Regions from separate parts of the Ralstonia flatus genome, predicted to be linked through region 1. Evidence: predicted binding sites of a transcription regulator. Region 1 holds the regulator's gene; each other region holds the start of a gene.
The links. The regulator HrcA, encoded in region 1, represses chaperone genes, less so after heat shock. The targets are predictions, from matches to a motif close to TTAGCACTCNNNNNNNNNGAGTGCTAA.

Region 1 (3,279 bases):
ATGGTGGCACCGTAATCCGGCAGCACCGTCTGGATCGTGCCCTGCGTCTTCAGAAACTGCGCCGTGGCCAGCAGCGATTGCGCCGCGCCCGACTGCGCGCCGCCGCCCAGCCAGCGCTTGGAAGCCTGCTCCGCCGCATCCGGGAAGGCATACAGCGCAAGACTTGCCGGCACATCCGCCGCCGTCGCGCCCGACGTCTTGGCCACGGCTGCCACCTGCGGCGAGGTCGCCGTCCACGCGGCCTTGTTGTCGCGATAGGCCGCATCGGCCTTGGCCAGCACTTCGACAAACTTGGCGATGAACTCGGCATGGTCGCGCGCAAACTTGCGGTCCGCCACGAAGCCATCAAAGGTCGACTTGCCAGTGGCGGCGGCGATCTTGCCGGAGGTGGTCAGCACGGTGCCGTTCTTCTTCACCTTGGCGAGCACCGGATCCCAGATGAAGGCGGCATCGACATCGCCCCGGTCCCACGCGGCCGACAACTCCTGCGGCCGCAGGTTGACGACCTTCACGTCGCGCGGCTCGAGCCCGGCTTGCTGCAGCGCCACCAGCGCATGGAAATGCGAGGTCGAGACATACGGCACGCCCAAGGTCTTGCCCTTCAGATCAGCCACGCGCGACACGCCGCTGCCGTTGCGGGCAACCAGCGCTTCTGCATCGTTGATGTTGTCGAGAATCCAGAACAGCGACAGGTCCACGCCCTGCGACACGCCGGCCGCAATCGGGCTGGAGCCCGCTTCGCCGATCTGCACGGAACCCGACGCGATGGCACGCACCACGTCGGCGCCGCTGGCGAGCTGGCGGTACGTCACCTTATAGCCGGTGGCACGCTCGACCTCGCCCGTGGCCTGGGCGTAGCGCCAGGGCAGCACCATGTCCTGATAAGCGATCACAACCTCGCGGTCGGCCGCGCGTGCAGGAGCGGCGCCAAACAAGGCGAACGAAATGGCCGCAGACATCGCTGCAGCCAGCAAACGGGAGAAGGAAGAACCAGCCATGAAAGACTCCGGCAGAAAAGAATCGCGCACATGCGCCGGAGTCGATTGTGAGAGACGGCAGCGTAGGCTGTCGTCGAAGAAAATCGGCTGAGCTTATGCAGCTCGCAGACAGAACAACCGTGAGATCAATATTGGCTGAGCGTGCTGGACAGCAGCTTGGCCGTGATGTCCACGATCGGGATCACGCGCTCATATGCCATGCGCATCGGCCCGATCACGCCGAGCGTGCCGACGATCTTGCCGTCCACCTCGTACGGTGCGGTGATGACCGCCATGTCTTCGTGTGGCACGAGGCTGCTTTCGCCGCCGATGAAGATCTGCACGCCCTCGGCGCGGCTCGATACGTCGAGCAGTTGCAGCAGGCCGGTCTTCTGCTCGAACACGGCAAAGAGCCGGCGCAGCTTGTCCATGGACGAAGACAGGTCTTCCACATCCAGCAGCTTGCGCTCGCCCGAGATGACGACCGGTTCTTCTTCCGACACGGCGCTGCTGCCCGCCTCCACGGCCGCCTGCATCAACGCCGTCATGTCGGCCTGCAGCGCAGAGAGTTCGCCCCGCAGGCTTTCGCGCACCGCGTCGAACGTCTGGCCGCCGTAATGCGCATTGATGTAGTTGGCCGCTTCCACCAGCTGCGACGGGGTGTAGGGCGTATCGGTATGGATGATGCGGTTCTGCACGTCGCCTTCGGGCGTGACGACGATCAGCAGGATGCGCGACTCCGACAACCGCAGGAATTCGATCTGCCGGAACGCATGCGTGCGGCGCGGCGTCATCACGATGCCGGCAAACTGCGAGAGGTTGGACAAGGTTTGCGCGGCCGCCGCAATCACCCGCTGCGACGATTCCGACCCATGCGAGGCCAGCTGCGTGCGGACCTGCTCCGCAATCGCCCCAACCATCTGCTGGGCCATGCGGTCTTGCGTGCTCAGCACGTCCAGCGGGCTGGCGGTCAGCATCGTGTCGACAAAGAGGCGGTAGCCGCGCGGCGTCGGCACGCGGCCGGCGGAGGTGTGCGGGCTGGCAATGAAGCCCATTTCCTCCAGGTCCGACATCACATTTCGGATGGTGGCCGGCGACAGATCAAGCCCCGAATATTTCGACAAGGTGCGTGAGCCCACGGGCTGGCCCTCGGCGATATACCGTTCGATCAGGGTCTTGAGGAGGATGGTGGCGCGCTTGTCCATGATTCCTCAATTTTACGCAAAATCGGCGCCCGTCTGCGGGTGATGTCGGCGTTTCTTCACGAAACTCGCGCTAACGTGGCGATGGTCATATCGATATGGTGTAATGCGCGCATGTCGACTTCCCCGTCCGCCGTGGCCCCGCAAGCTCCCGCCGCCTCGCCTGTCTCGCCTTTCAAGACCGTTGCGCTGGTCGGCCGGTATTCGGCCGCCAACATTGCCGGCCCGCTCATGGAGCTGGCATCCTGCATCGCCGGGCGCGGGCATGACATTGTGTTCGAGCGCGAAACGGCGCTCAACATCGGCGTCCAGGACTACCCCGCCCTTCCGCCCGAAGAGATGGCGCGCCACGCCGATGTGGCCGTCGTGCTCGGCGGCGACGGCACGCTGCTCGGCATCGGGCGCCACCTGGCCGGCGCCAGCGTCCCCGTGATCGGCGTCAACCACGGGCGGCTCGGCTTCATGACCGACATCCCGTTCGACGACGTGCACAGCGTGCTGCCCGACATGTTGGCGGGCCGCTACGAGGCCGAAACCCGCACGCTGCTGCAAGCCCAGGTCGTGCGCGACGACGAGGTCATCTTCTCCGCCCTCGCCTTCAACGACGTGGTGGTCAACCGCTCCGGCACCTCGGGGATGGTGGAACTGGCCGTATCGGTCGACGGCTTCTTCATGTACAACCAGCGTTCGGACGGCTTGATCGTTTCCACGCCGACCGGCTCGACGGCGTATGCGCTGTCTGCGGGCGGCCCGATCCTGCATCCGGCGCTCTCGGGTCTGGTGCTGGTGCCCATCGCGCCGCACTCGCTGTCGAACCGGCCGATCGTCATTCCGCACGACGCCGAGGTGGTCATCCAGGTCACCAGCGGGCGTGATGCCAGCGTCAACTTCGACATGCAGTCGCTCACGTCCCTGCTGCCCGGCGACCGCATCGTGGTCCGCCGCTCCGAGCGTACGGTGCGGCTGCTGCACCCGATCGGCTACAACTACTACGCCACGCTGCGCAAGAAGCTGCACTGGCACGAGTACCCGACCGAAGACAACCGGCTCTAAGAACCTGCCCATGATCCTGCTGCGCGGCCCGATCTTGAACCTGCAAT
Region 2 (3,279 bases), on a different contig from region 1:
TTGCTCAGCGTGGCTCCGCTGGCAGAGGCGGTCTGGATACGGGCGGCACCCACGCTCGCTGCAGTGGAATTGCATTGCGCCGGCACGCGATAGGCCGACGGGTTTGCCGGATCGAATCCATCGGTGAGCGTGCACAGGAAATGCACAAGATCGCTCATTTCCTGGTTCGTCAGCGACGGCGCGGTGCCTGGGTTGTAGGGCACTTCGGCCACGTTCACGTTGGCATCGAAGCCAACCGGCAGATCGTTGTACGGCACATCGGGCGTGCCATCGGCCTTGACGTACCAGCGGCCCGGGTCGGTATCGCGCGTGATGTACCACGCCACCACCTGATCAAGCGTCTGGAACACGCCGTTGTGGAAATACGGTGGCGTCAGCGCGATGTTGCGCAGCGTCGGCACTTTGAACTTGCCGCACGTCGACCCACCCACGCGGAAGTCGGTACGCAGCGGCCCGCACATGCCCAGGTCGTAGTAGCTGTAGTTGGGATTGCCCAGCGCCACGCCGTTCTTCGGCACGTACGGCAGCGGGGTGCCTTCCTGGTTGGCGGCGATGCTCCAGTTGCGCGGGATACCGACGTTGTCGTACGTGAAATCGGTAAACAACGCCGGCGTGCTGCCCTTGCCCGTCGAGATATGGCAAGCGTTGCAGTTTCCCTTGGTCGGGTTGTTGAACAGCAGCAGGCCGCGCGTCTCGGCATCCGTCAGCGTTGTCTTGCCGGCGAGGTAGGCGTCGAACTTACTGTCGAAGGTGTGGAAGCTCGGGTCTTCACTCTGGAATGCTGCCAGCGCGCGACCGATGCTCTGCATGGCCGTCGCACTGTTCTGAATGCCGGCCTCGGTGAACACCGCCGTGAACTGATCGAGGTAGGGGCGCGTCAGCAGCGTCTTCAGCACGTCGTCTGCCGAGGCGTTGGCCATCTCGAATGCATTGGTGAACGGCTGCTGCGCCTGATCGGCCAAGGATGCCGAACGGCCATCGCGGAAGAAACCGCCGGAAGCCTTGCCGGTACTGTCGACCTTGAAGTTCGGTGTGAACGACGCGTAATTGAGCGATGGTGAGTTTCGCAGGCCGGGCAAATCGGAATTCGGCCCGCCGATCGACACAGCCAGGTTGTTGGGATCGGTAAAGCCGCGCGACGGGTCATGGCACGACGCGCAAGACTGCTTGCCCGAGGCCGAGAGCGCCTGATCGAAAAAGATCTGCTTGCCCACCTGCGCCATCGGCGACAGCGTCTCGGCCGATGTCGACGCGGGCGACGACGAACTGGCGCCGCCGTCCCCACCGCCGCACGCCGTTAGCAATGTCGCCACGAGCAACGAAGCCGCACGCCACGACGCCCCCGCCAGCCTGCAGGTGCGACGGGCTTCCCCTCCACTTTTTTTGTCTTTCATTTCCCTGGCGCGGCAGGCTCTGGGGCCTGCTCAAGCGACTCGATTAATAGTAATAGGAACAATTCGCGTTCGCATTCTAAGGGAATCGTCAGGGGAAATCACGCGCTTTGTGCTGGTGGCGGTGGGCACCCCAGAAGTGAATCTCGCCCCGTTCTTGAAATCGTAATACCCCGTCCCTATAATTAGCACTCGCCGGACAGGAGTGCTAACAATGTCTCCAGTCCCCGATGCTTTCCCGATGCGCCGCGTTCTGCGGCGCGTTTTGTGAATAAACACTCACTTTGCATTGAGGAGTTGTGTATGAACCTGCGTCCTTTGCACGACCGCGTGATCGTGAAGCGCCTGGACAACGAAACCAAGACCGCTTCGGGCATCGTCATCCCTGACGCCGCCGCTGAAAAGCCGGATCAAGGCGAAGTGCTGGCCGTCGGCCCAGGCAAGAAAGACGACAAGGGCAATGCGATTGCGCTGGACGTGAAGGTCGGCGACCGCGTGCTGTTCGGCAAGTACGCCGGCCAGGGCGTCAAGGTGGATGGTCAGGAAGTCCTGGTCATGCGCGAAGAAGACATCATGGCCGTGGTGCAAAAGTAAGCACGCGCTCTGCCGCATCGCTTACCCGTAACCCAATCCTCATTGCCGGCGCCGCTGACTGAGCGCGCGGGCAACATCCAAAGATCTCGGAGATTCTCAAGATGGCAGCTAAAGACGTAGTGTTCGGCGACGCCGCACGTGCCAAGATGGTCGAAGGCGTGAACATTCTCGCCAACGCAGTGAAGGTGACCCTGGGCCCGAAGGGCCGCAACGTGGTGCTGGAGCGCAGCTTCGGTGGCCCGACCGTGACGAAGGACGGTGTGTCGGTCGCCAAGGAAATCGAGCTGAAGGACAAGCTGCAGAACATGGGCGCGCAAATGGTCAAGGAAGTCGCTTCCAAGACCAGCGACAACGCCGGTGACGGCACCACCACCGCAACGGTGCTGGCCCAGTCGATCGTGCGCGAAGGCATGAAGTACGTTGCCGCCGGCATGAACCCGATGGACCTGAAGCGCGGCATCGACAAGGCAGTGACGGCCGCCGTCGAAGAGCTGAAGAAGATCAGCAAGCCGACGACCACCAGCAAGGAAATCGCTCAAGTTGGCGCCATCTCGGCCAACAGCGACGAATCCATCGGTCAGCGCATCGCTGAAGCCATGGACAAGGTCGGCAAGGAAGGCGTGATCACCGTGGAAGACGGCAAGTCGCTGGCCGACGAGCTGGACGTCGTGGAAGGCATGCAGTTCGACCGCGGCTACCTGTCGCCGTACTTCATCAACAACCCGGAAAAGCAAGTTGTCCAGCTGGACAACCCGTTCGTGCTGCTGTTCGACAAGAAGATCAGCAACATCCGCGACCTGCTGCCGGTGCTGGAGCAAGTGGCCAAGGCTGGCCGTCCGCTGCTGATCATCGCTGAAGACGTCGAAGGCGAAGCCCTGGCAACGCTGGTGGTGAACAACATCCGCGGCATCCTGAAGACGGCTGCTGTGAAGGCTCCGGGCTTCGGCGACCGCCGCAAGGCCATGCTGGAAGACATCGCCATCCTGACGGGCGGCCAGGTCATCGCTGAAGAAGTCGGCCTGACCCTGGAAAAGGCAACCCTGAACGACCTGGGCCAAGCCAAGCGCGTTGAAATCGGCAAGGAAAACACCACGATCATCGATGGCGCAGGCGATGCCCGCAACATCGAAGCCCGCGTGAAGCAAGTGCGTGCGCAGATCGAAGAAGCGACCTCGGACTACGACCGTGAGAAGCTGCAAGAGCGCGTGGCCAAGCTGGCCGGCGGTGTTGCCGTGATCAAGGTTGGCGCTGCCACCGAAGTCGAAATGAAGGAAAAGAAGGCCCGCGTGGAAGA
Region 3 (3,279 bases), on a different contig from region 1:
CTTCAAGAACCTCGACATCACCGGCTCCAAGAGCTTCGGCACCGATTTCTCGCTGACCGACCACACCGGCAAGCGCCGCACGCTGGAAGATTTCCGCGGCAAGGTCGTCGTCATGTTCTTCGGTTACACGCATTGCCCCGATGTCTGCCCGACCACGCTGGCTGAGCTGCGCGCCGTGATGGATACCCTCGGCAAAGACGCCGACCGCGTCCAGGTCCTGTTCGTCACCGTCGACCCGGAGCGCGATACGCAAGACCTGCTGGCCAAGTACGTGCCCGCGTTCGATCCGCGCTTCATCGGCCTGCGTCCGGCCAACGAGACTGAATTGAAGAAGGTCGCGTCCGACTTCAAGGTGTTCTACAACAAGGTGCCGGGCAGCTCGCCCGACAACTACACCATGGATCACACCGCCGGCAGCTACATGTTCGATCCGAAGGGCAACCTGCGCCTGTTCATCAAGCACGGCCAGGGCCCGGAGCCGATCGCACACGACATCAAGCAACTGCTGGCCGACTGATCTTCCGCCAGCCCCAAAAGAAAAAGCCCGCCGATCCTGGCGGGCTTTTCATTGCAAGGAACGCAGCTTAGGCGAAAGCCTGCAGCGCGCCCTTCATCTTCTTCATCGCAGCCGATTCGATCTGGCGAATGCGCTCGGCCGACACGCCAAACTCGTCTGCCAGTTCGTGCAGCGTCGAGCCGCCCGATCCGTCGTCGTTCACGTTCAGCCAGCGGGCCTCGATGATGCGGCGGCTGCGATCGTCAAGCTTGGCCAGAGCGGCTTCGATGCCCTCGCTTTGCATGCGGTCGTTGCTACGCGCTTCGATCACGCGGGTCGGCTCGTTGTGCGTATCGGCCAGGTAGGCGATCGGGGCGAACGACTCCTCGCCGTCGTCCAACTGGCCTTCCAGCGCAATGTCGCCGCCCGACAGGCGCGTTTCCATCTCGCGCACTTCCGTGCCCTTGACGTTGAGTTCGGCCGCCACGGCGTCGATTTCGTCCGACGTGAAGGTCGCCTGCGCATCCTGCTTGTGGCTGCGCAGGTTGAAGAACAGCTTGCGCTGCGCCTTGGTGGTGGCCACCTTGACCATGCGCCAGTTCTTCAGGATGTACTCGTGCATCTCGGCCTTGATCCAGTGCATCGCGTACGAGACGAGACGCACGCCCTGATCCGGGTCGAAGCGCTTGACGGCCTTCATCAGGCCGATGTTGCCTTCCTGGATCAGGTCGGCGTGCGGCAGGCCGTAGCCCAGGTAGCCACGTGCAATCGACACGACCAGGCGCAGGTGCGAGAGCACCAGACGGCGGGCGGCATCGAGATTGTCGTTGTCGCGATATTCGCGGGCCAGGCGTTGTTCTTCTTCAGCCGACAGCATTGGCACACGGTTGACGCTCTGGATATAGGCGTCGATGTTGCCCAGGTTGCCGGGGAACGCCAGCGCCCATCCATTACCGGCGTTGCCGGACGGCTGGGTGGCGATTGCGGAAACGGTATTCACGGGGATGACTGCGTTCACTCAGGACTCCTGTCGAAATCCAGTGGAGGTTTGGAAAGGCATCTTAGCACTCCGACCGGAAGAGTGCTAATAGGACATTTTTGCCTGCTTGATAGTTCCCGTAAATCAGGCGATTTGCCTTGATAGTGTGATGTTTGCGCCGCAGCAATATAGGCGGCGCACCCAGTCATAGACCGTCGCTCACGGCATCGGTTCTCGGCTAGGCCGCAGTGTTACGGCCGCGAGACTTGGCCCAATAAAGTGCGCGATCGGCTTCCCGTAGAGCGGCGTCGGGCTCACGGACCTCAGGGCCGGGGCACGCCACGCCGATGCTCGTGGTGACGTGCAGGATCGTGTCGCCGGGCAGGATGATGGGCGGGCGGATTGCACCGACGATCTTCTGGGCGGTGTGCAGCGCATCATCCGGGGCGTCGATGGGGTCCAGCAGGATGATGAATTCGTCACCTGCGAGGCGCGCGACAGTGTCGGTGCGACGCACGGCCCGCTGGAGGCGGCGTGCGACCTCCACCAGCACGGCATCGCCGGCGGCGTGGCCGTAGGTGTCGTTGATGTGCTTGAAGTGGTCGACGTCCAGGTACAGCACGCCCAGCGGGGCAGGCAGCCGCTGACGGCGCTCCAGCGCGGCGCGCAGGCGCTCGTAGAGTTCGTAGCGGTTGGGCAGGCCGGTGAGGGCGTCAAAGCGCGCCATGCGCGAAAGCTCCATCTCGCTGCGCTTGGCTTCGGTCACGTCCTGCACAAAGGCATAGAAGCCGCAGCGGCCGTCCTGCGCTTCGCCGGCATCGGGGACGAGCTGGCCCCGGAAGTGTCGCGTGCGGCTGCGCAGGCCGCTGGCAGACGGTTTTTCGTACCACGGCGCGGTGATCTCGAACTGGACCGATTCCCCGCGCTGGGCGCGCGCGAGATACGGTGCGAGCAGGGCGTACGTGCCGGGCGTGAAGACGCGTTCCGGCGTCTGGCCGCAGACGTCCTCCGGGGTGCGCTGCAGCCAACGTGCGTGCGTGACGTTGCAGAAGGTGAAGACGCCGTCTGGGTTGATGTGCGAGACCAGCAGCGGCGCGTTGTCGAGCACCAGCTTGAGCGCGCGTTCACTGCGCGCCAGGGCCAGCTCGGCGGCGGTGCGGGCCGTCAGATCCTGCAGCACCGAGAAATAGCCCCGCAGCGTGCCGCGATCGTCGTAGTCAGGAAAGTAATGACCGCTCAGGTAGCGGGGCACGCCGGTGCGCATCGACTGGATCTCGAACTGCACCGGGTACCCGGCCAGCACCTCCGTCATGTAGGGCAGCAGCGCGCGATAGTCCTCAGGGGCATAGATGTCGCGCACGTGGCGGTCGAGCATCTCGTCTTCGCGGCGGCCGAAGGCTTCGAGCAGAGTGCGGCTGGCAAAGCGGACGATGCCGTCGGGGTCGACATAGCTGAGCTGCGCCGGCACGTTGTCGGCCACGAGGCGCAGTTGTTCGCGGCTGGCGCGCAGGGCGTCCCGGCGGCGCTCGAGGCTTTCGTTGGCCGTGCGCAGCGCGCGTTCGGACGCGGCCAGCCGGTTGGCAAACGGACGCACCGTCAGGCGGATGACCAGCACGCTGCCGATCATCAGGCACAGCATGAAGGCGGCGAGTCGCTCGAACTGCACGCGCATCGGGGCGTACAGCTCGGCGCAGGCGATCTTGCTGATCAGCGCCAGGCCCGTGTGGCCGATCGGCGTGTAGCTGAACGACGTCGGCATGCCGTGGATGTCCTGCCACTGGCCGTAGCCTGCCTCGCCGGCAAG

Region 2: a site for HrcA is predicted at 1,577-1,603, ahead of groES (co-chaperone GroES). Genes of this name have one in related genera too.
Region 3: a site for HrcA is predicted at 1,558-1,584, ahead of rpoH (RNA polymerase sigma factor RpoH). Genes of this name have one in related genera too.

Annotation. Positions count from the first base shown of each region.
Region 1 covers NZ_CAUDLI010000001.1:556,444-559,722, forward strand. The annotation lists gene tauA (taurine ABC transporter substrate-binding protein) at 1-998, opposite strand, end outside; gene hrcA (heat-inducible transcriptional repressor HrcA) at 1,124-2,182, opposite strand; gene R2676_RS02705 (NAD kinase) at 2,294-3,232, shown strand.
Region 2 covers NZ_CAUDLI010000003.1:624,724-628,002, reverse strand. The annotation lists gene R2676_RS09975 (cytochrome-c peroxidase) at 1-1,394, opposite strand, end outside; gene groES (co-chaperone GroES) at 1,695-1,985, shown strand; gene groL (chaperonin GroEL) at 2,087-3,279, shown strand, end outside.
Region 3 covers NZ_CAUDLI010000005.1:151,010-154,288, forward strand. The annotation lists gene R2676_RS13530 (SCO family protein) at 1-517, shown strand, start outside; gene rpoH (RNA polymerase sigma factor RpoH) at 585-1,478, opposite strand; gene R2676_RS13540 (diguanylate cyclase domain-containing protein) at 1,714-3,279, opposite strand, start outside.